Regions from separate parts of the Exiguobacterium sp. s70 genome, predicted to be linked through region 2. Evidence: riboswitches for the same ligand, from Rfam matches in the RefSeq annotation. Region 2 holds a riboswitch; the other holds the start of a gene.
The links. A riboswitch is a leader RNA that binds a small molecule or an ion and turns the genes downstream of it on or off. The one in region 2 is predicted to bind FMN.
Positions count from the first base shown of each region.

Region 1: linked by a shared signal. The riboswitch ahead of ribD (bifunctional diaminohydroxyphosphoribosylaminopyrimidine deaminase/5-amino-6-(5-phosphoribosylamino)uracil reductase RibD) and the one ahead of KNP84_RS01595 (ECF transporter S component) in region 2 are both predicted to bind FMN.

Region 1 covers NZ_JACSLV010000001.1:518,727-529,021, reverse strand. The annotation lists gene KNP84_RS02720 (GGDEF domain-containing protein) at 1-550, shown strand, start outside; gene KNP84_RS02715 (homing endonuclease associated repeat-containing protein) at 881-1,522, opposite strand; gene KNP84_RS02710 (undecaprenyl-diphosphate phosphatase) at 1,976-2,788, shown strand; FMN riboswitch at 2,884-3,026, shown strand; gene ribD (bifunctional diaminohydroxyphosphoribosylaminopyrimidine deaminase/5-amino-6-(5-phosphoribosylamino)uracil reductase RibD) at 3,179-4,258, shown strand; gene ribE (riboflavin synthase) at 4,239-4,880, shown strand; gene KNP84_RS02695 (bifunctional 3,4-dihydroxy-2-butanone-4-phosphate synthase/GTP cyclohydrolase II) at 4,880-6,064, shown strand; gene ribH (6,7-dimethyl-8-ribityllumazine synthase) at 6,061-6,525, shown strand; gene KNP84_RS02685 (ZIP family metal transporter) at 6,620-7,435, shown strand; gene KNP84_RS02680 (iron chaperone) at 7,485-7,853, opposite strand; gene pruA (L-glutamate gamma-semialdehyde dehydrogenase) at 7,908-9,452, opposite strand; gene KNP84_RS02670 (nuclear transport factor 2 family protein) at 9,624-10,295, shown strand, end outside.
Region 2 covers NZ_JACSLV010000001.1:306,746-317,040, reverse strand. The annotation lists gene KNP84_RS01605 (NupC/NupG family nucleoside CNT transporter) at 1-751, shown strand, start outside; gene KNP84_RS01600 (nucleotidyltransferase family protein) at 846-1,424, opposite strand; gene KNP84_RS01595 (ECF transporter S component) at 1,503-2,090, opposite strand; FMN riboswitch at 2,250-2,391, opposite strand; gene KNP84_RS01590 (HesB/IscA family protein) at 2,489-2,845, shown strand; gene KNP84_RS01585 (hypothetical protein) at 2,886-3,128, opposite strand; gene KNP84_RS01580 (Rossmann-fold NAD(P)-binding domain-containing protein) at 3,271-4,125, shown strand; gene KNP84_RS01575 (NAD(P)/FAD-dependent oxidoreductase) at 4,162-5,139, opposite strand; gene KNP84_RS01570 (NAD(P)/FAD-dependent oxidoreductase) at 5,406-6,617, shown strand; gene KNP84_RS01565 (YuiB family protein) at 6,744-7,061, shown strand; gene glcT (glucose PTS transporter transcription antiterminator GlcT) at 7,167-8,012, shown strand; partial or broken gene ptsG (glucose-specific PTS transporter subunit IIBC) at 8,230-9,729, shown strand; partial or broken gene ptsG (glucose-specific PTS transporter subunit IIBC) at 9,870-10,295, shown strand, end outside.

The sequences.
Region 1 (10,295 bases), 210 kb from region 2:
GCTCGAACGGATTGACGAGCGGAATCGTCTCCAGCATGAGAGCCTGACCGACCCGATGACCGGACTACCGAACCAGCGGGCACTCAAACGATGGACGAAGGAGCGATTGAACGACATCGCCTCGTATCCGTTGTCCGTGTTCTTGGTCGACTTGGATCATTTCAAGGCGATTAACGATACGTACGGCCATGCGTTCGGGGATGAAGTGTTAATCGAGGCTGGGGCGCTGTTCAGTCGTCTCGTCCGAAGCGGCGACCTCGTTACGCGATATGGCGGTGAGGAATTCGTGTTCGTCTTTCCGCGCATGAACGAGGCGGCCGCTCTTGTGACGGGGGAGAAGATTCGTCAAGCGCTCCGCACTCATCCGTTCGGCTCTGAAGGGATTCGCGTCCAAGTGACAGCGAGCATCGGCATCGAAACAATCCATGAGTACGAAGATCTCGATACGCTACTCCGCCACGCCGACCGGGCCATGTATGTCGGTGCAAAATTCAACGGCCGGGACCGTGTCGCCCATTATCGCGATACGTCGACGGAACGGATTCAATGATGAAGGAGAACACCAATAAGCCGGTGTTCTCCTTTTTTGTCTAATCAACATGAACGAGGTTCGGGCACCAGACATAGAAGTTCGTTCAACAGATATTGATCGAACTTCCATGTCTTACACGGGACGTTGATGTACCGTGACGCGTTCGATGCGCTCGTCCGTCGGCGCCCCGACACTTGCAGGATAGCAATCCGACGGAGACCCAGCAGTGTAAGCGATGCGGCTCCTGGATTGCCTGCAGAAAGCGTGGGCGCCGAAAGGACGATGACGCAACATCTACAAAATAAAGGAGGACACCGGATACCCGGCGTCCTCCTTATGAATGAAAGATTATAATTTCTGATTGAAAATTTCTGACTCGACCGCGTGAATCGCAGCCGACCATGAACCGTAACGATGAAGAATTGCTTTTGTGGAGGGTTTGTTGTTTCGTTTTGCCCATTCGCGATACGCTTCGAAGGAAAGAGAGAAGCCCATCTCGTGAATCGCTTCACGGAGTGCGGTGGAGAGCTCTGATTTCGAGTACGTCACACTCGCTTCAAGTCCGGCTTCGGCGCAGGCGTCATGCCACGAACCGAACGTCTTGACGATATGGTAATGGCTCGGTGCTTTCGGATGGAGCTTGCGCCATTCCTGATACTTTTTGAGCGTGATAATCGATCCCATGTCGCGCGAGTAGAGGGCGAGTGTCTCGATGATATCTTCACGCGTGTACTTTGGCATTTTGTCCGGGAGATCGACAGTCGCCTCTCCGTGCCATTCATAGCCGGCGATCGCAAGCGCCTCGGCCCATGACCCGAACTGTCGGATAATCGACTCGGGAGATGGCCAGCTTTGTTCCATCGCGAAGCGACGATACACAGAGCGTCGTGGACGTTCCTTCAACAAGTCGCCGAGCAGTCGAATACAGTGAATCATCCTCTGCTGTTCGGTGGACAAGTGGTGGGATTTAGTGGATAGCGTTTGACTCAATGATGGTTCCTCCTTCCATGGACTCATATCTGAACCGACAAAGATGACGAAGTTGCTTCTACAATCATACTATCGGCCAGTTTTTACAATTTATAAGTGCATTGTTCAAGTTTTTTTAAACCGATTTTATGAACTGATAGGTCTAAAGTCCTGTTTATACTTTGAAAAAATGGTAACAGTTCTATTACAAATTTAATATTAAATGGGTTCAATTGTAAACAAAAAGTTTTATCGTGGCTAATATGTAATAATCTGTACGAAAAAGTACCCAACTGGCCAATGGGGTCATCACCGTCGCACCAGTTGAGTACTCTTCTATAATAAATTTAATTTTCAGACTAATCAAATGAAAGTTTTGAAAATAACGATTTTTTTTTGAAAGGGTGGTCAGTGAAACGGACGGTCTGCTAAAATAATGGAATTGATGTAAATAAGAAAAGAGGATATTACGATATGACAATATGGTTATTTTATCTCCTACTCGGCTTGATTCAAGGGTTCACCGAGCCGATTCCAATCTCATCAAGCGGTCATTTGGTCATTTTCCAAGAGCTGTTTGATATCGAGTTACCGGGGCTCTCCTTCGAGATTTTCGTGAACTTTGCTTCACTGCTCGCGGTGTTGACGATTTATCGGCAGGACGTCGTCCGTCTCGTCGTCAGTCTGTGGACGTTCTTGTTTAAAAAGGACCGCAGTGACGAGACGATGGTCGACGTCAAGTTCATTGGTCTCTTGCTCGTCGCCACGGTCCCAGCCGGTGTGCTCGGCGTCCTGTTCGGCGATTGGATTGGCGAGAAGCTCAGCGGCGTCGCCACGGTCGGTTATACGCTTATCCTGACCGGGGTCGCGCTCTGGTTCATCCGGAATATGCGAGGGAATAAAGGAGACGGCGGCATCACGCTCCGCGACGCCATCTTGATCGGTCTCGCCCAAGCGGTCGCGCTCATCCCGGGCATCAGTCGTTCCGGGGCGACAATCGTCATGGCGATGTTGCTCGGCATCAAGCAAGAGTCGGCGCTTCGCTTCTCGTTCTTCCTTTTCATCCCGATCAGTCTCGGGGTGACGATTTTAGATGGACCGGAGTTGTTCACGAATCCAGAAACACGTGATTTGTTCGGACCGCTCATCTTGGCGTTCATCGCCTCGTATGCACTCACGGCCATCTCGCTCAAATGGTTCCAACACATCATGGCGAAAGGCGAGCTCAAATACTTCTCGTTCTATTGCTGGGTCGTCGGACTCCTCGTCGTTTTATTCTTGGCTTGATTTACAAGGCGCTGCTCATACGAGCGGCGCTTTTTTTTGCGCATTTCGTTTTGCCATCCATTTATTTTTGCGCTAAAGTGGAAACGTACAAACAAATATTCCTTCGGGGTCGGGTGAAAGTCCCAACCGGCGGTGATGGGCGCGAGCCTTAAGTCCGTGACCCGGGCGCACGTGTGCGAACGGTGGATCTAGTGCGATTCTAGAGCCGACAGTATAGTCTGGATGGGAGAAGGAAACATGACAGGTCCATGCGACCTGTAGTTCGTCGTACGTTTTTCTGTAAAGAAAACGCTTATTTGGCTTGCCCAAATGACGATGAACGACTCCCACCGAGACCTTGAGGATCATTCCTTGAGGTCTTTTTGTTTGTACGAAACAAGGAGGGAGATTATGCAACAGTACATGCAACAAGCCATCCAATTGGCCAAATCCGCCTCATCGACCGGCGTCAATCCGCGTGTCGGAGCCGTCATCGTCAAGGACGGTCGGATCGTCGGGTTCGGCGCCCACTTGAAGGCGGGGGAAGCGCACGCCGAAGTGCACGCCATCCGCATGGCCGGGGCCGCCGCCTATGGCGCGACAATGTACGTCACGCTCGAACCGTGCTCGCATCATGGCAAGACACCGCCGTGTGCCGATTTAGTCGTGGAGTCGGGCGTCAAGCGGGTCGTCATCGCGATGAGCGATCCGAACCCGCTCGTGGCGGGACAGGGCATCGCTCGGTTGAAAGCGGCCGGGATTGATGTCGAGGTCGGACTGCTCGAGCGTGAGGCACGAGCGCTCAACGTGGCGTTCTTGCGTTCGCTCGAGACGAGACGGCCGTACGTTATCTTGAAGACCGCGACGAGTCTTGACGGCAAAGTCGCACTCGATACCGGTGACAGCAAGTGGGTGACCGGGACCGAAGCGAGACGGGACGTCCATGAACTGCGGTCGACGGTCGATGCGATCTTGACCGGTGTCGGCACCGTGCTCGCCGATGATCCGGCCCTCACCGTCCGGCTCGACCGCGAGACGACGCAACCGCTCCGGGTCGTGCTCGATCGTGAGTTGCGCACGCCGCTCTCGAGTCAGCTCGTCCGGACGGCGAACGATGTGCCGGTATTGCTCTACACGACGTCCGACGATCGAGTGAAGCGGGACGCGTTCACACAACGCGGCGTTGAGCTCGCCGATTACACGTCGCTCGACGCTGTGCTACAAGACGTCTACGTACGCGGCATCGGTCGCCTGCTCGTCGAAGCGGGACCGACACTCGTCACTTCACTCTTGGACGGACAGTTCGTCGACGAGTGGGTCATGTATCAGTCGCCACGCGTGTTCGGCGGCAAGGGCGGTTTCTACCGCTCGCATCATGACGGGCCGCTCGATGCAATCGAGCGGTATGACGTGCAAGCGGTCGAGACGGTCGGCACCGACATCAAGCTCATCATGCGAAAGGGGGAGTCCGATGTTCACGGGAATCGTTGAAGAAATCGGTAGTGTGAAGGCAGTGAAACGGAACGGGCCATCCCTGCGGCTCACGCTCGCCGGACAGGTCGTCCTCGAGGACGTGAAGCTCGGTGACAGCATCTCCGTCAACGGCATCTGTCTCACCGTGACGACGTTCGACCGTGACAGTTTCTCGGTCGATGTCATGCCGGAGACGCTCAAGGCGTCGAGTCTCGACGGGGTCCGCCCCGGTACGAGCGTCAACTTGGAGCGGGCGATGCCTGCGAACGGACGTTTCGGCGGTCACTTCGTCTCGGGTCACGTCGACGGTGTCGGGCGCATCGTTAAAAAACGGTCGCTCGCCAACGCTGTCTATGTCGACATCAGCTGTGAGCCATCGCTCCTCCGTTATATCGTCCCGAAAGGTTCGATTTCGGTCGACGGGACGAGTTTGACGGTGTTTGACGTCACGGAACGTGGATTCACGTTGTCGCTCATCCCGCATACGTACAGTGAGACGGTGCTCGGGATGAAGCAGGCCGGGGATACGGTCAATTTGGAATGTGACATGTTGGCTAAATATATGGAAAAACTCGTAAGTCAAAAACCGATGACGCTTGAATCGCTCGCGTCACAAGGATATGGGAAGGCGGGATGGTAATGTTCCATACAATCAAAGAAGCAGTCGAAGATTTAAAGATGGGACGCCCCATCATCGTTGTCGATGACGAGGACCGGGAGAACGAAGGAGACTTCGTCGTGCTCGCGGACAAAATGACAGCGGAGACGATGAACTTCCTCATCACGGAAGGGAAAGGACTCGTCTGCGCTTCTCTCGCTGAAGAAGTGTCCGTCCGGCTCGACTTGCAGCCGATGGTCGCGAACAGCACCGATCCGCACGGGACGGCGTTCACGGTCAGTGTCGACCACGTCGATTCGACGACAGGCATCTCGGCGAGCGAACGGGCCCATACGGTGCGCGAACTCGCGAACATCAACGCCCGTCCGGCCGATTTCCAACGTCCCGGTCATATCTTCCCGCTCATCGCCAAAAAAGGTGGCGTCTCGGTCCGGCGCGGGCATACGGAAGCGTCGGTCGATTTGGCGCGACTTGCCGGAAGTGAACCGGTCGCCGTCATCTGTGAGATTATCCGTCCGGACGGCGAGATGGCCCGGGTGCCGGACCTTGAACGTGTCGCACAAGCGCATGATTTAAAATTCATCACGATTGAGGAATTAGTTCGCTATATGGAGACGGACCTCGTCGAACGAGAGGCGGACGTCTCGCTCCCCTCGGTGAAAGGGGACTTCCGATTGATCGGTTATCGGAACGTCCTCGACCGGGAAGAACACGTCGCGCTCGTCAAAGGTGAGCTCGAACACGCACCGCTCGTCCGGGTCCATTCCGAATGTCTGACCGGTGACGTCTTCGGGTCCCATCGTTGCGATTGCGGGCCACAACTGGACACAGCGATGGCGAAAGTGGAAGCCGAAGGCGGTGTCATCTTGTATATGAGACAAGAAGGGCGCGGCATCGGGCTGCTCAATAAATTGAAGGCGTACGAACTACAAGAACAAGGGCTTGATACGGTCGAGGCGAACGTTGCGCTCGGACTTCATGCCGACTTGCGCGATTACCGGGTCAGCGCGGCCATGCTTCGTGACCTCGGCGTCACGAACGTCCGGCTCATGACGAACAACCCGGAAAAAGTCGATGCGTTAGAAGCGTGCGGAATCACGGTCATCGAACGTGTCCCGATTCTCGTCGGCGCCCATGCGGCGAACGAGAAGTACCGAATGACGAAACAACAAAAAATGAACCACTTTGGAGGAGAAGAATCATGATGCATACATTTGAAGGAAACTTGGTCGGAAAAGGCTTGAAAGTCGGAATCGTCGTCGGACGGTTCAACGATCTCATCACGATGCGCTTGCTCGACGGGGCGAAGGATGCGTTGAAGCGCCACGGCGTCGAACAAGACGACGTCGAAATCGCGTTCGTCCCTGGGGCGTTCGAACTCCCACTTGTCGCGAAGAAGATGGCGATGAGCAAGAAATATGATGCCGTCATCACACTCGGGGCCGTCATCCGTGGGGCGACACCACACTTCGATTACGTCTGTAACGAGGCGGCGAAAGGCATCGCCCAGGCGAGTTATCAGTCAGAAGTACCGGTCATTTTCGGTGTCTTGACGACCGAGACAATTGAGCAAGCAATCGAGCGAGCTGGAACGAAAGCCGGGAACAAAGGGTGGGAAGCGGCAACATCGGCCATCGAGATGGCGAACTTGATGCGCGCGTTTTAATTGGACGGGGGAGAGCGAACCAGCTCTCCTCTTTTTTTGTCGTTAGCGACGCATGCGTCCCGGGAAAAGGATAGGGTGGAAGGAGACGATGGTGATGTGGGAATGGGTGGCTCAACTGAGCCCGGCCATGCAGGCGTTGCTCGGGACGATGTTCACGTGGGGGATGACCGCGCTCGGGGCGGCCATCGTCTTCATGACGAAGTCGATTAACGAGCGGTTGATGGACAGCATGCTCGGGTTTGCCGGCGGTGTCATGATAGCGGCCAGTTTTTGGTCACTCCTCGCCCCGGCCATCGAAATGGCGGAACAAGACGCGATGCCGGCTTGGTTTCCGGCCACCGTCGGTTTTTTAGTGGGTGGTCTGTTTTTGTCAGTCGTCGACAAGCTGATTCCGCACGTGCATCCGACGTCTTCGATGGCAGACGCGGAAGGGATTCGTCCGCTACGACGGAAGCGTAGCACGTTGCTCGTCTTGGCGATCACGCTGCATAACATCCCGGAAGGACTGGCCGTCGGCGTCGCCTTCGGGGCGGTCGCGGCCGATTTCCCGTCCGCCTCGCTGACAGGTGCCATCGCGTTGGCCATCGGTATCGGCATTCAAAACTTTCCGGAAGGTGCCGCCGTATCGCTCCCGCTCAGACGGGACGGGCTCTCCCGGCGCAGAAGTTTTTTCTACGGTCAGTTATCGGGTATGGTCGAACCGGCGGCCGCACTGGTTGGCGTCTGGGCCGTGCTTGTTATGGAGCCGCTCTTGCCGTTCGCACTCAGCTTTGCCGCCGGGGCGATGATTTTTGTCGTCGTCGAAGAAGTGATCCCGGGATCGCAAGAGAATGGGCATAAAGATATGGCGTCGATGGCGTTGATGCTCGGCTTCACCATCATGATGATTTTGGACGTGGCATTAGGATAAGCCACAGAAAAGGAGCGGTGACATGTGCGTCATCGCTCCTTCTTTCAGATCAACGCCAAAACGACGTGTGACCGGCCTTATCCTCGATATTGAACGCGATGATGTCACGAAGCAAATCGTAGTCGACGGCTTGGCTCCACTTGATACGGAACAGCTGTTTCGTCTGCGTATAGCCCGCCTCCCGGATTCGCTTCTGGAACACCTCGAGCGGGACGGCCTCCGGCGCGACGGCAAAGTGTGCTTTGGCCACACTGAAGGCGATGATGAACGTCCCGTGATCGGTGAACATCGGCTGATTCCAGGCGATGCGTTCCTCGAGGTGCGGGAATGTCTCCCGGACCCACACGAATATGTCGTCCAGTTTGGCACGGTGTTCCGGGTCGTCCATCGTGGCTAAAAAATCGTCAAACGTCTCCATGAGAAACCTCCTTTGGTGAAAGAAAGCCCGACTCAGATGAGCCGGGCTGATGGATTAAAACGTCTCAGACGTCGTTTTTGCTTGCATGTGGAGCTGGATGTAATCCGGTCCGCCTGCTTTCGAGTCTGTACCTGACATGTTGAACCCGCCGAACGGCTGATAGCCGACGATGGCGCCTGTGCAACCACGGTTGAAATACAAGTTCCCGACGTGGAAGTTCTGACGCGCGTACTCTTGGTTCGAGCGGTCACGCGTGAGGACAGCACCCGTCAAGCCGTATTCCGTGTTGTTGGCGATGTCGATCGCTTCTTTGAAGTCTTTCGCTTTCGTGAAGGCGACGATCGGTCCAAAGATTTCTTCTTGCATGAGGCGTGCTTTCGGCGCGACGTCAGCGACGACCGTCGGCTCGATGAAGTAGCCTGTCGAGTCGTCGGCTTTACCACCGGCGACGATTTTGCCTTCTTCTTTGGCGACGTCGAAGTATGATGTGATCTTTTTGAACGCGGCCGCATCGATGACCGGTCCCATGAAGTGTTCGTTTTGCTCCGTGTTGCCGACCGAGAGTTCGTTCGTCAATTCGACGACGCGGTCGAGCACCGTGTCATACACGCTGTCGACGATGACGGCACGAGAACAAGCCGAACATTTTTGACCAGAGAAGCCGAACGCCGATTTGACGATTGACTGGGCCGCGAGTTCGAGGTCCGCTGATTCGTCGACGACGATCGTATCTTTTCCGCCCATCTCTGCGATGACGCGTTTGAGCCAGATTTGGCCGTCGTTCAATTTAGAGGCACGCTCGTTGATGCGTAAGCCCACGTCACGTGAACCTGTGAAACTGATGAAGCGTGTCTTCGGATGGTCGACGAGATAGTCACCGACTTCTGCGCCTGGTCCTGGGATGAAGTTGAGGACGCCTTTCGGAAGGCCTGCTTCTTCCATGACCTCGACGAATTTCGCAGCGACGATCGGTGTCGTCGATGCTGGTTTCAAGAGGATCGTGTTACCGGCAACGATAGCCGCGACGGCCGTCCCTGCCATGATTGCGAACGGGAAGTTCCAAGGGCTGATGACGATCCCGACCCCGAGTGGGATGTAGTCATAGCGGTTGTATTCGCCCGGACGGCTCTCGACTTTTTTACCTGGTTTGAGCTCGAGCATTTGACGTGCATAGTATTCCATGAAGTCGATCGCTTCTGCTGTATCCGCGTCCGCTTCGTTCCACGGCTTGCCTGCCTCTTTGACGAGGTAAGCCGAGAACTCGTGCTTGCGCTTGCGGACGATGTTCGCCGCTTTGAACAAGACGTCGGCACGGACGGCCGGATCGACATGGCGCCATGAGTCGAACGCTGTGAGCGCTTCTTGCATCGCACGCTCAGCGAGCTCTTGGTTCGCTTTCGAGACGTGACCGATGACTTCTTCTTTATTGGCCGGGTTGTAAGACGTGATTTTGCCTTCCGTCGTAACTTTCTCCCCACCGATTACGAGCGGATAGTCTTTTCCGAGCTCACCGTTGACTTTCTCGATCGCCGCTTGGATGGCTGCGGCGTTCTCTTTGTTTGTAAAGTCTGTGAATGGTTCATGTTTGTATGGAATCATTCTCGTTCCCCCTTAAAAGTGATCGTATATTGAAGCGCTTACGTCTGTATTGTATCTAAAATCGTGGTGAAATCCTAGTGAAACAATTTTCCAGAAAAGCGTGTCGTTTTCGCTCGAAATCGAGTCGTGGTAGGATGAGAGTACAGGACGACTTGCGAAGGGAATGATTGAATGAACAAGTGGATGATGCCGCTCGTGCTGACCGTGTTGCTCGCAGGATGCGGAACGGCGGACGAAACGCCGACGGAAGAGGCGGCCGAAGAGACGAAAGCGCCGCTCCCGGAAGCGGTCGAGACCTTGTATACGTCATACCAACAAGCGCTCGAAAACGGGGATGCGGCGGCGCTCAAAGCCATCGACTATGCGGGCGAGTTGACCGACATCCCGGCGACCGGTGCCGAGATGCGTGGCCTCACGCCGGGCGATATGTACGAGAGCTGGGTGAATGAGGACGGGGACGTCGCGTTCATCGTCCATGAGATGGAGGACGCGGACGGCAATGAACTGCCGAACCGACTCTCGAAAGTCGCTATCAAAGAAGGGGAGGACTGGAAACTCGTCGTCACCCCGGCTCTTATCCCGGCCGATGTGATTGGAGAAGTCGGCGACATGTTGACGGGAATCGAGGCGAACGAGTACGGCGTGAATGCAGAAGCAAATGCCCGTCTCGCCGAAGTGCCGGAAGACGAGGCTGGCCCGATTTATGACCAAGTGAACGCCCAGACCGACTACGTCGCGCTCGAGGCCGACAATAACGTCTTCTTGCTCATGGCCGAGACGCTCACCGTGCCGGAGAACCAAGACACGATGGCCGACTACTTCGAGGCGTACCGGACGTGGTAT
Region 2 (10,295 bases):
TTACCTTCCGACAATGACACAATCGGAGCTCTTCGCCGTTATGGTCGGGGGACTCGCGTCGGTTGCCGGTTCGGTTCTCGCTGGATACGCTGCCCTTGGTGTACCGCTCGAGTACTTGCTCGCAGCGAGTTTCATGGCTGCACCTGCTGGTCTCTTGTTCGCAAAAATCATCGTTCCGGAAACAGAAGAGTACAATGATGACATCGAAATCGCTGAAGATGAAGAGGACAAAGCAGCGAACTTCGTCGATGCAGCCGCTCGCGGTGCGTCTGACGGTCTCTTCCTCGCCTTGAACGTCGGTGCGATGCTTCTCGCCTTCGTTTCATTGATTGCGCTCGTCAACTTGATTCTTGGTGGAATCGGCGGCTTGGTCGGATTTGAGAGCCTCTCACTTGAATTGATTCTTGGTTACGTGTTTGCACCACTCGCGTTTATCATCGGTGTACCGTGGGCTGATGCGGTTCAGTTCGGTAGCTTCCTCGGTCAAAAACTCGTCTTGAACGAATTCGTTGCCTTCTCTGAATTCGCACCAATCATCGGTACTGGTGAACTTTCAGCACGTACGGAAGCGATGATCGCCTTCGCACTTTGTGGATTCGCCAACATCTCGTCACTTGCAATCCTTCTCGGTGGTCTCGGTGGAATGGCACCGAACCGTCGGAACGACATCGCACGTATGGGTGTCCTCGCGATTCTCGCAGGTACGCTTGCCAATTTGATGTCAGCCACGCTTGCTGGTTTGCTTCTCTAATCAAATACGATTTACTCAGAGTGATCACTTCGGTGGTCACTCTTTTTTTGTAGATGAATGAATAGCAAAACCCGACCGTAAAGGCGGTCGGGTTCTACAGTCCGTGACGAGTCACGTCCACTTCTTGAAGTTTCGGCCAAGTGGCTTGCCAATTCTTATTTTTGATCCGTGCTTGATAAATGTGGTGATGCGGGGATCCGTCTGCAAAAGCTGGGGTCGGTCGCAATTTCAGTCCAATGATGTCGTCAATGCCGTAAGGGGCAGCCAACTCCAACCGTCCGCTGTTGTCGAGGCTGACACCGATGGCAGTGACGGTCTCGGGGAAGTGGGCCAAGGCGTCGGTCGCAGACTGATAGGGTGGCAATTGATTGACCAGGTGCATGCGGGCTTGGTTTTTGACCGACCAAGGGACGTTTGGTAACAGAGCGTATAGTTGTGCCTCATACTCTTTTTCGATTGCTTCGTCGTTGTGAGATGGGTCAAAGTAGATGACGTCGACATCTTCGGTGGGCGTCGGTGCTGGATAGCCGTGCACGTCATCCCATATCTTCGCCCGTACGTATCCGGCACATATCCACCAGTCGGGTAAATTGAGCGAAGCGACGGTCGTCAATAGACGCATCAATTCATCATCATTTTCTAAAAAAAGGGTCACCTCTTCAGTCGTGTTCAATCCATCTCCTCCAATCCTCTCCTAAGCATAACGTATCCAAATAAAAAGCACCTCGATCGAAATCGAGGTGCATGTCAGTTACGCTTGAAGTTGCATCCGCTGGCGTTCGATCCACGGCTTCAACTTGAGGAAGAGTGGGACGAACAAGGCGCTGATCAACAACGCTTTAATAAGGTTGAACGGCAAGATGCCATAGAGGACGAGGTCCGTTTTGACTGCCGGTTGCGCCATCTCGGTCATGCCGAAGAAGAACGCGTAGGCTGGTAAGATGAGCAAATAGTTCAAAATCGCCAAGCTGAGTGCCATCGTGATTGTGCCGGCCACGAGGCCTGAAGCGAGCGCTTTATTCGTTTTACGTTTATGGTAGAACCATGCGACCGGATACATGAAAGCGACACCTGCAAAGAAGTTTGCGACTTCACCGACCGGAACGCCGCCACCGTTAAAGACATAGTAGAGGACGTTTTTTAGAGCGACGACCACGACGCCTGCGAGTGGGGAGAACACGATTCCGGCGACGAGCGCGGGAATGTCACTAAAGTCCACTTTTAGGAATGGTGGTAGGAATGGCAGCGGGAAGTTAAAGAGCATGAGGACAAAAGAAATGGCCCCGAGCATCGATAGCGTCACCAGTGTTGTCAATCGTTTGTTGCGCGTTGTTTTCATCAAAATCTCTCCTTTTGTCGCTCCTTGATGAATGGCACCCGTCGCATAGAAAAACCCGATTGTATCAAACAATCGGGAGAGTTTACGCGCATACGAAATAGATGTTCTCGTCGGCGTTTAGACCACGCCAAAGAAAACATCCGGATATCGGTCGGATGCCGCCATCTTCTCCCATCCAGACTATACTGTCGGCTTTCGAATCTCACGAAATCAGCAAGCAACGCCTTGCTCGCTCACGGGCTGAGAAGATCATGTCTTCAATACCGCCGGTCGGGAATTTCACCCTGCCCCGAAGATGGAACGATTTAATTTTTTTTGTTACAGTTTAGTTATACAAGATATTTCACAAAATCTCAAGTCAGTTGACTTGAAGTTAAGATAATGAAGGAGGAGTTCAGATGATTCATTTGACAGAGTCAGCTGCATTGCAAGTCATCGATATGATGAAACAGACAGAACACCCCGAAAATCAGTACTTGCGCATCAAGGTACAAGGTGGGGGATGCACCGGCCTCTCGTACGGGATGGGGTTTGATGAAGACAAGACGGATCGAGATATCCAATTCGACCATCACGGCGTCCGCGTCATCGTCGCCGAAGCCGACCATGGGGTCGTCGACGGGCTCGAAATCGACTATAAGCAGTCGATGCTCGGAGGCGGGTTCACGATTAAAAATCCGAACGCCATCGCCACGTGTGGATGTGGTTCGAGTTTCCGGACGGCGTCGAACGCCGGGACACCTGGAGATTGCTAAACGAAAGGCCAATCGTGTGGACGATTGGCCTTTTTTCGATTCAGTCGGTTTCTTCCATCAAAATCAAGCGAATCACTTTGGATGTCGCATTCAATTCGATGTGATGTTGCCAAGGGCGGAACGCCGTGATTTTGCATGTGTCGGTCGTGATTTGGAACGAACAGACGCTCTCTTCCTCTTGGTCAAGCACTGAGTAGCGGCTGAAATCGGATAAGCTTTGGTAGATGGCGTATTGTTTCGGTAACTCACACGTCCATCCTTTTTCTAACATGATTTGATGCATGGGTCTCGCCTCTTTCTTCTATCATATATATAAGACATATATATAAGAATAACAAAAAAATTCAAGGATGTGGAAGATTAGTCGAGAGGAACCAAGGGAAAATGAAAAGAGATGTCATTTTTATGTAGGAGGGGTAGGGACGATGAGAAAAGTATTGATATTCGGTGGGTCACGCTATTTTGGAAAGCGGTTGGCGCTTCGCTTGGCGGAGGCCGGTGATGATGTGACGATTGTGACGCGTGGACAGCTCCAAGTGCCAGAGGCGGAAGGCATTCGTTCCATCAAAGGGGACCGACAGTCGGTGGCGACGATGAAAGATTTATCGCGCGACCGTTACGACCTCGTCTATGACAATATTTGTTTCAATCCATATCAGGCGAAAATCGCATCGGACGCGTTCATGGATCAAGTTGGCAAATATGTGCTCACGTCGACGATGTCGGTCTATGCACCTGGCGCCGATTTGAAAGAAAGTGACTTCAATCCGCTCCATCACGACTATCATCTCGAATCCGAACATGACTATGGTCAAGGGAAGCGGGAAGCCGAGTCCTACTTCTTCCATCGCGCCTCATTCCCGGTCGCGACCGTCCGTTTGCCAATCGTCTTGGGCCCGGACGACTATACGGACCGTCTCAAGTTTTATATCGATGCTGTCCGTCGAGAAGAGCCGGTCGTCCTGCATCATCCCGAAGCGAAGATGGGCTTTATCTCAAGTTTTGAGGCAGCGGCCTTTTTAGAATGGGTCGGTCGGGCCAACGTGTCCGGACCGTTCAATGCGGCGAGTGAAGGAATCATCTCACTTGGGGCGCTCATGGAACGGATTGGCCATCACTTAAATAAACCCGTCCAAATCATCAAAGACGGCGAGTCGTCGCCGTACGATACGGACGTCGACTATTACATGTCAATCGCCGAGGCGAAAAAGGCAGGTTTTGTCTTTACCCAACTCGATGACTGGCTCGACCGGGTCATCCTCCAAACAATCCGTAAATGAAAAATGGCCCTCATCATCGCGATGAGGGCCACATCTTTATTTCCCGGCGAATACCGAAGTCGAATGTTGCGGGTGACGCGCTGTCGGGTCGACGAGCTGCTTCACTTGGTTGATGGCAATCGGAGCTTCTCCGAAGCCTGTCGCAATCAATTTTACTTTTCCTTCGTACGTGGCGATGTCACCACACGCGAAGATGCCGGCGACCGTCGTCTCCATCCGCGAGTCGACGCGGATCGTGTTCTTCTCGAACTCCATGCCCCAGTTTTTGATTGGGCCGAGCGATGAGACGAAACCGTAGTTACAGATAAGGTCATCGATCTCGACGAATTTCGATTCGCCGTCCTTGTCTGTCAATTCGACCGACTCGATGTGCGTCTCACCTGAAAGTGATTCGATGTTATATGGCGTCCAGACGTTAATCGTCGACGCTTTCATCTGTTCGACCGTATGCTCGTGGGCACGGAACCGGTCGCGACGGTGGACGATATGGACTTCTTTGGCAATTCCTTCGAGCATGAGTGCCCAGTCGACAGCCGAGTCGCCGCCGCCGGCGATCATGACGCGACGATCACGGAATTTCTCCATGTTGTCGACGAAGTAATGAAGGTTCGCATAGTCTTCACAACCATCGAGACCGAGTGGTCGTGCGGCGAATGCCCCGTTCCCAGCCGTGATGATGATTGCTTTCGTATGGTACTCGTCTTTATTCGTCGTAATCTGGAACGTGCCGTCCTCGAGACGCTCGACTGTTTCAACTGTCTCCCCGAGGCGATAGTCCTGTTCGAACTGATCGGCTTGGGCTTTCAATTGGTCAATCAAATCTTGGGCTTTCACTTTCGGGAAGCCGGCGATGTCGTAAATATATTTTTCTGGATACAGTGTCGACAATTGTCCGCCGAGTTGTGGCAAACTTTCAATCAACGCCGTATCGAGTTGGCGCATACCTGCATAAAATGCGGTGAACAGTCCGATTGGGCCGCCACCGATGATGATCACATCTTTCGTCGATTTCATCGAATTCCTCCTCAAAACGTATACATCTATTATAGTGACAATCGTGAATTAAATCCATTCTGTACAAACATGCTATACATTCAAAAAAATTTCAAGAAGATATGCTTTTCCATTGAGAAAACAAAACAAACAGCGTACAATGAACGAGAAGCAATTGTGAACATTGGTTGAACAAGGTTTAGGCTTTATTGTGAACACTCATGTGAAAAAACACACAACATGGTTGTTCAAGAAAACAAAACTATCAAAACAAGGTGGAAATGAACATGAAACGACCTAACATTGTTATTCTTGGCGCAGGTTTCGGTGGACTCATCACAGCGGTCAACCTCCAGAAGACGCTCTCAGCTGGCGACGCGAACATCACGCTCATCAACAAGCATGATTACCATTACCAGACGACGTGGCTTCATGAGCCAGCGGCCGGAACGATGAAACCGGATCAAGCTCGCATCTACATCAACGACGTCGTGAACCCGTCACGTGTGAAATTTGTCAAAGGGATCGTCGATCGCGTCGATACTACGGCAAAACAAGTCTTGCTCGTAGACGGTTCAGCCGTTGAATATGATTATGTCGTGTTCGCACTCGGCGGCGTACCTGAAACATTCGGTATCCCTGGCCTTAAAGAGAACGCGATGACAATCAGTTCATTGAACAGCGTCCGTAAAATCAAAGAACATATCGAGTACTCGTTCGCTCAATATAAAACGAACGGTTCAGCTGACCGCTCGTACGTGACGATCGTTGTCGGTGGCGCAGGATTCACAGGAATCGAGTTCCTCGGTGAGCTCGTCAACCGTGTGCCTGAGCTTTGCAAACAGTATGACGTGCCACGTGAAGCGGTTCGCATCGTGAACATCGAAGCCGCTCCGACTGTACTTCCTGGTTTCGACCCAGAACTCACGACGTACGCGCAGAAATGGCTCGAGCGCAACGGCGTCGAGATGAAACTCGGCAACGGCATCAAAGGCGTTGAGCCTGGTGTCGTCACATTCGGTCCACTCCAAGGCGACACGACAGAGACGATTGAAGCGAACACGATTCTCTGGACAGGTGGCGTCAGCGGTAGCCCGATCGTTGAGAAGTCTGGCTTTGAAGCGGTCCGTAACCGTGTCATGGTCGAGGCGGACAACCGTGCCCCTGGTCACGACAACGTCTTCATCATCGGTGACTGCTCGGCTGTCATGGATCCGGTCTCAAACCGTCCATACCCGCCGACTGCGCAAATCGCGACACAACAAGCGCACAACGTGGCGAAAAACATCGCAGCACTCATCAACGGGAAATCAACTTCGAAATTCACGTATGAGAGCAAAGGGACAGTCGCATCACTTGGCCATAACGACGGCATCGGCATCGTCATGGGCAAAAAGATCTTCGGTCGCAACGCTTCATTCATGAAGAAAGTGATCGACAACAAACACTTCCTCGAATTGAAGAAGTACGGTCTCGTCCTCAAAAAAGGTAAATTCTAAGCCATATATCTGAGTGGCCCGCTCATAGGAGCGGGTCACTTTTTTATTGTCGGTGGCGTACGGTTCACCTTTGACCTAAGCGCAAACGATTCGGTATAATAGACAACGGGAAAAGGGGGCAATCGCATGCATATTATCCAGGCTGTCATTGGGGCGATTCTTTATTTGGTCATCTTCTTCAGCATCGGCTTCATTTTGAACATGCTGCTTAAAAAAACATGGACGCTCGTGTTCATCTATCCGATTTTCGTCATTATGATGATTGATAACGTCAAGCTCTCGAGTTACATCACTGAGACATCGACTGCGCTCGCCAACGTTTACGAACGCGTGCTCGGCCTTCAGTTTCTGGATGTGTTCATGCTCGGTTTCGGGTTGCTCGGTGCGATTTTGGCTGGGGTCACGATTCGCTACTTGCGCAAGAGTGGTTATTCAATGTTTTAAAGACGACAGAAATGTTCGTCTTTTTTGTTTTCCGCCTACTTTTTTGGGGGATGAACCGATATACTTAGTACGAAACGATTATAGTGAGTAAGGGATGCGATACGAATGACATTACCGATGTATACGATCAAGAAAGTGTTGAATAATAGCGTTGTCATTTGCCAACATGATCCGGAACCGGAAGTCATTCTACTCGGGAAAGGGATTGGCTTCGGCAAGAAAGCGGGCGATCTCGTCGACCCGGCCAGTGTCCCGGAGAAAGTGTATCAACTGACGGACAAAGAAGAGCAATCGCAATATCGTGAACTCGTCAAACACGTCGACGAGGACTTTATTGCTTTCATGCAAGAAATCGTCGGCTTTATCGAGAACAACACCGGTAAAAAAGTCGACCAACATATTCATATCGGTTTGACCGACCACTTGTTCTTCACGATGAAGCGGATTGAACAAGGGATGGAAGTCACGAATCCGTTCTTGCTTGAGACCGAATCGCTCTATCCGAACGAGTACGCGCTCGCCGAACGTATCGTCGATATGATTCACGAGCGGCTTGACGTGTTATTGCCGGACGCGGAGATCGGTTTCATCGCGCTCCACATCCATTCGGCGACGACGTTCAAAAACGTCCTCGAGGTCAATCGACACAACCAAATTATCGGGCAGATCGTTCAGACGATTGAGAGTCGTTTGAACGTCAAAATGGACCGGAGTTCACTCGATTATAAGCGCTTACTTCGGCACTTAAGGTACGCCGTTGAGCGGGTTGCGACGGGTGAGATGGTGGAGGCCCCACAAAAAATTGAAAAGGTATTGCGCGAAGAATATCCGCTATGCTATAGTACTGCTTGGGAGCTGATGGGCATCATGGAACGCGAATTAAAGCGTCCGGTCCCGCGAGGTGAAGCGACATATTTGACGATGCATCTCCAGCGCCTAACAAGTAGATAACTGATACCACGTATCTTACGTGTTACTGATTCGATCAGGCATGAGTAAGGAGTGGAACGCAACGATTTCTCTATTAGGAGAGGTCTACGTTCTATACCTTATTCATGCCTGTTTCTGTTTTTATAAACGTTTATTATGAAAACGTTTAGATACGTCGGTTGTCTGACATCTACAGTCGTCTTTCCGCACGAAACAATCACAAAAAGGAGGATTTATCATGTTTAAGCAGATCTTTGGTGTTCTTCAAAAAGTCGGTAAAGCACTTATGCTTCCTGTTGCGATTTTGCCGGCAGCCGGTCTTCTTCTTGCATTCGGTAACGCGATGCAAAACCCGGCCCTTACATCACGCGCTGGTTGGTTAACGAACGAAGGCGTTGTGAAATTCGCTCAGCTCATGGAGCAAGCGGGTGGCATTATCTTCTCGAACTTAGCACTCTTATTCGCAGTCGGTGTCGCAATCGGTTTAGCAGGGGACGGCGTTGCCGGACTCGCAGCCATCGTCGGATTCCTCATCATGAACAAAGTTATGGGTGTTTGGCTCGAACTCACACCTGAAATCATCGCACAAGGTGATCCGGCTTACGCATCAGTACTCGGGATTCCAACGCTCCAAACTGGGGTATTCGGAGGGATCATCGTCGGTCTGATCGCCGCCTGGGCATATAATAAGTACTTCAACATCGAGTTGCCGCAATTCCTTGGCTTCTTCGCTGGTAAGCGTTTCGTCCCAATCGTTACTGCGGTATTGGCAGTTGTCGCTGGTTTCGTCATGCTTCTCATCTGGCCACCAGTTCAGCACGGCTTGAACACGTTCTCAAACTTCATGTTGACTGAAAACCGCACGTTCGCGGCATTCATCTTCGGTTTGATCGAACGTTCATTGATTCCATTCGGTCTTCACCACATCTTCTACTCACCATTCTGGTTCGAGTTCGGCTCGTACACGGATGCAGCGGGTAACATCGTTCGTGGTGACCAAGCTATCTTCTTCGCACAAATTCGTGATGGCGCTGAGCTCACAGCCGGTACGTTCATGACTGGTAAGTACCCGTTCATGATGTTCGGTCTTCCAGCAGCAGCACTCGCAATGTACCACGAAGCACGTCCTGAACGTAAAGCAGTCGTCGGTGGTCTCTTGGCTTCGGCAGCACTTACATCGTTCTTGACTGGTATCACTGAGCCGATCGAGTTCTCATTCTTGTTCGTTGCTCCACTCTTGTTCGCAGTACACGCAGTCTTCGCGGGCCTTTCATTCATGGTCATGCACATCTTGAACGTCAAAATCGGGATGACGTTCTCGGGCGGTTTGATCGACTACCTTCTCTTCGGTGTACTTCCTAACCGTACAGACTGGTGGCTCGTCATTCCAGTCGGTCTCGTGTTCGCAGTCGTTTACTACTTCGGATTCCGCTTCGTTATCCGTAAGTTCAACCTTAAAACACCGGGCCGTGAAGATGAAGTCGTTGAGCAATCAACTGCTACAGGTTCGGAACTTGCACAAGATATCCTCGTTGGTTTCGGTGGTTCACAAAACATCAAACACCTTGACGCATGTATCACACGTCTCCGCGTCGAAGTAAAAGATAAGAGCCAAGTCAACAAAGAAGAGTTGAAACGCCTTGGAGCAGCTGGTGTCCTTGAAGTCGGTAACAACATTCAAGCCATCTTCGGACCACGTTCGGATGCGTTGAAATCAGAAATGCAAGCGGTCATCGCTTCAGGTAACGAAAAGAAAGCTAACTAATTGAAGCTATAAGCCAATCCATTATGGGTTGGCTTTTTTTGTATGGGTGAAACGGTTTCAGCCTACTGGCAGATGGGGAAAAGTAAGTATTCTGACAAAAGGAGGGAACCATGATGTGGAAGAAAGTGTTTGGTGTTTTGCAGCGAATCGGGAAGGCACTCATGCTTCCGGTTGCGATTCTACCGGCAGCCGGTCTATTACTCGCATTTGGTACCGCGTTCCAAAACCCTGATCTCGTTTCGCTCTTACCTTTCTTGGCAAACGATTCACTCGTCCTCGTCTGGCAAGTTATGACAGATGCCGGGGATATCGTGTTTGCCAATCTAGGTCTTCTGTTCGCCGTCGGTGTCGCCATCGGGCTAGCCAACGGGGACGGTGTTGCCGGGTTAGCAGCTATCGTTGGTTATTTGATTATGAACAAGGTTATCAGCACGTGGAACGGTATTACCGCGGAAATAGCTCAAGGAGACCCGGCCTATGCCACGGTACTCGGGATTCCGACGCTCCAAATGGGGGTATTCGGGGGTATCATTGCCGGT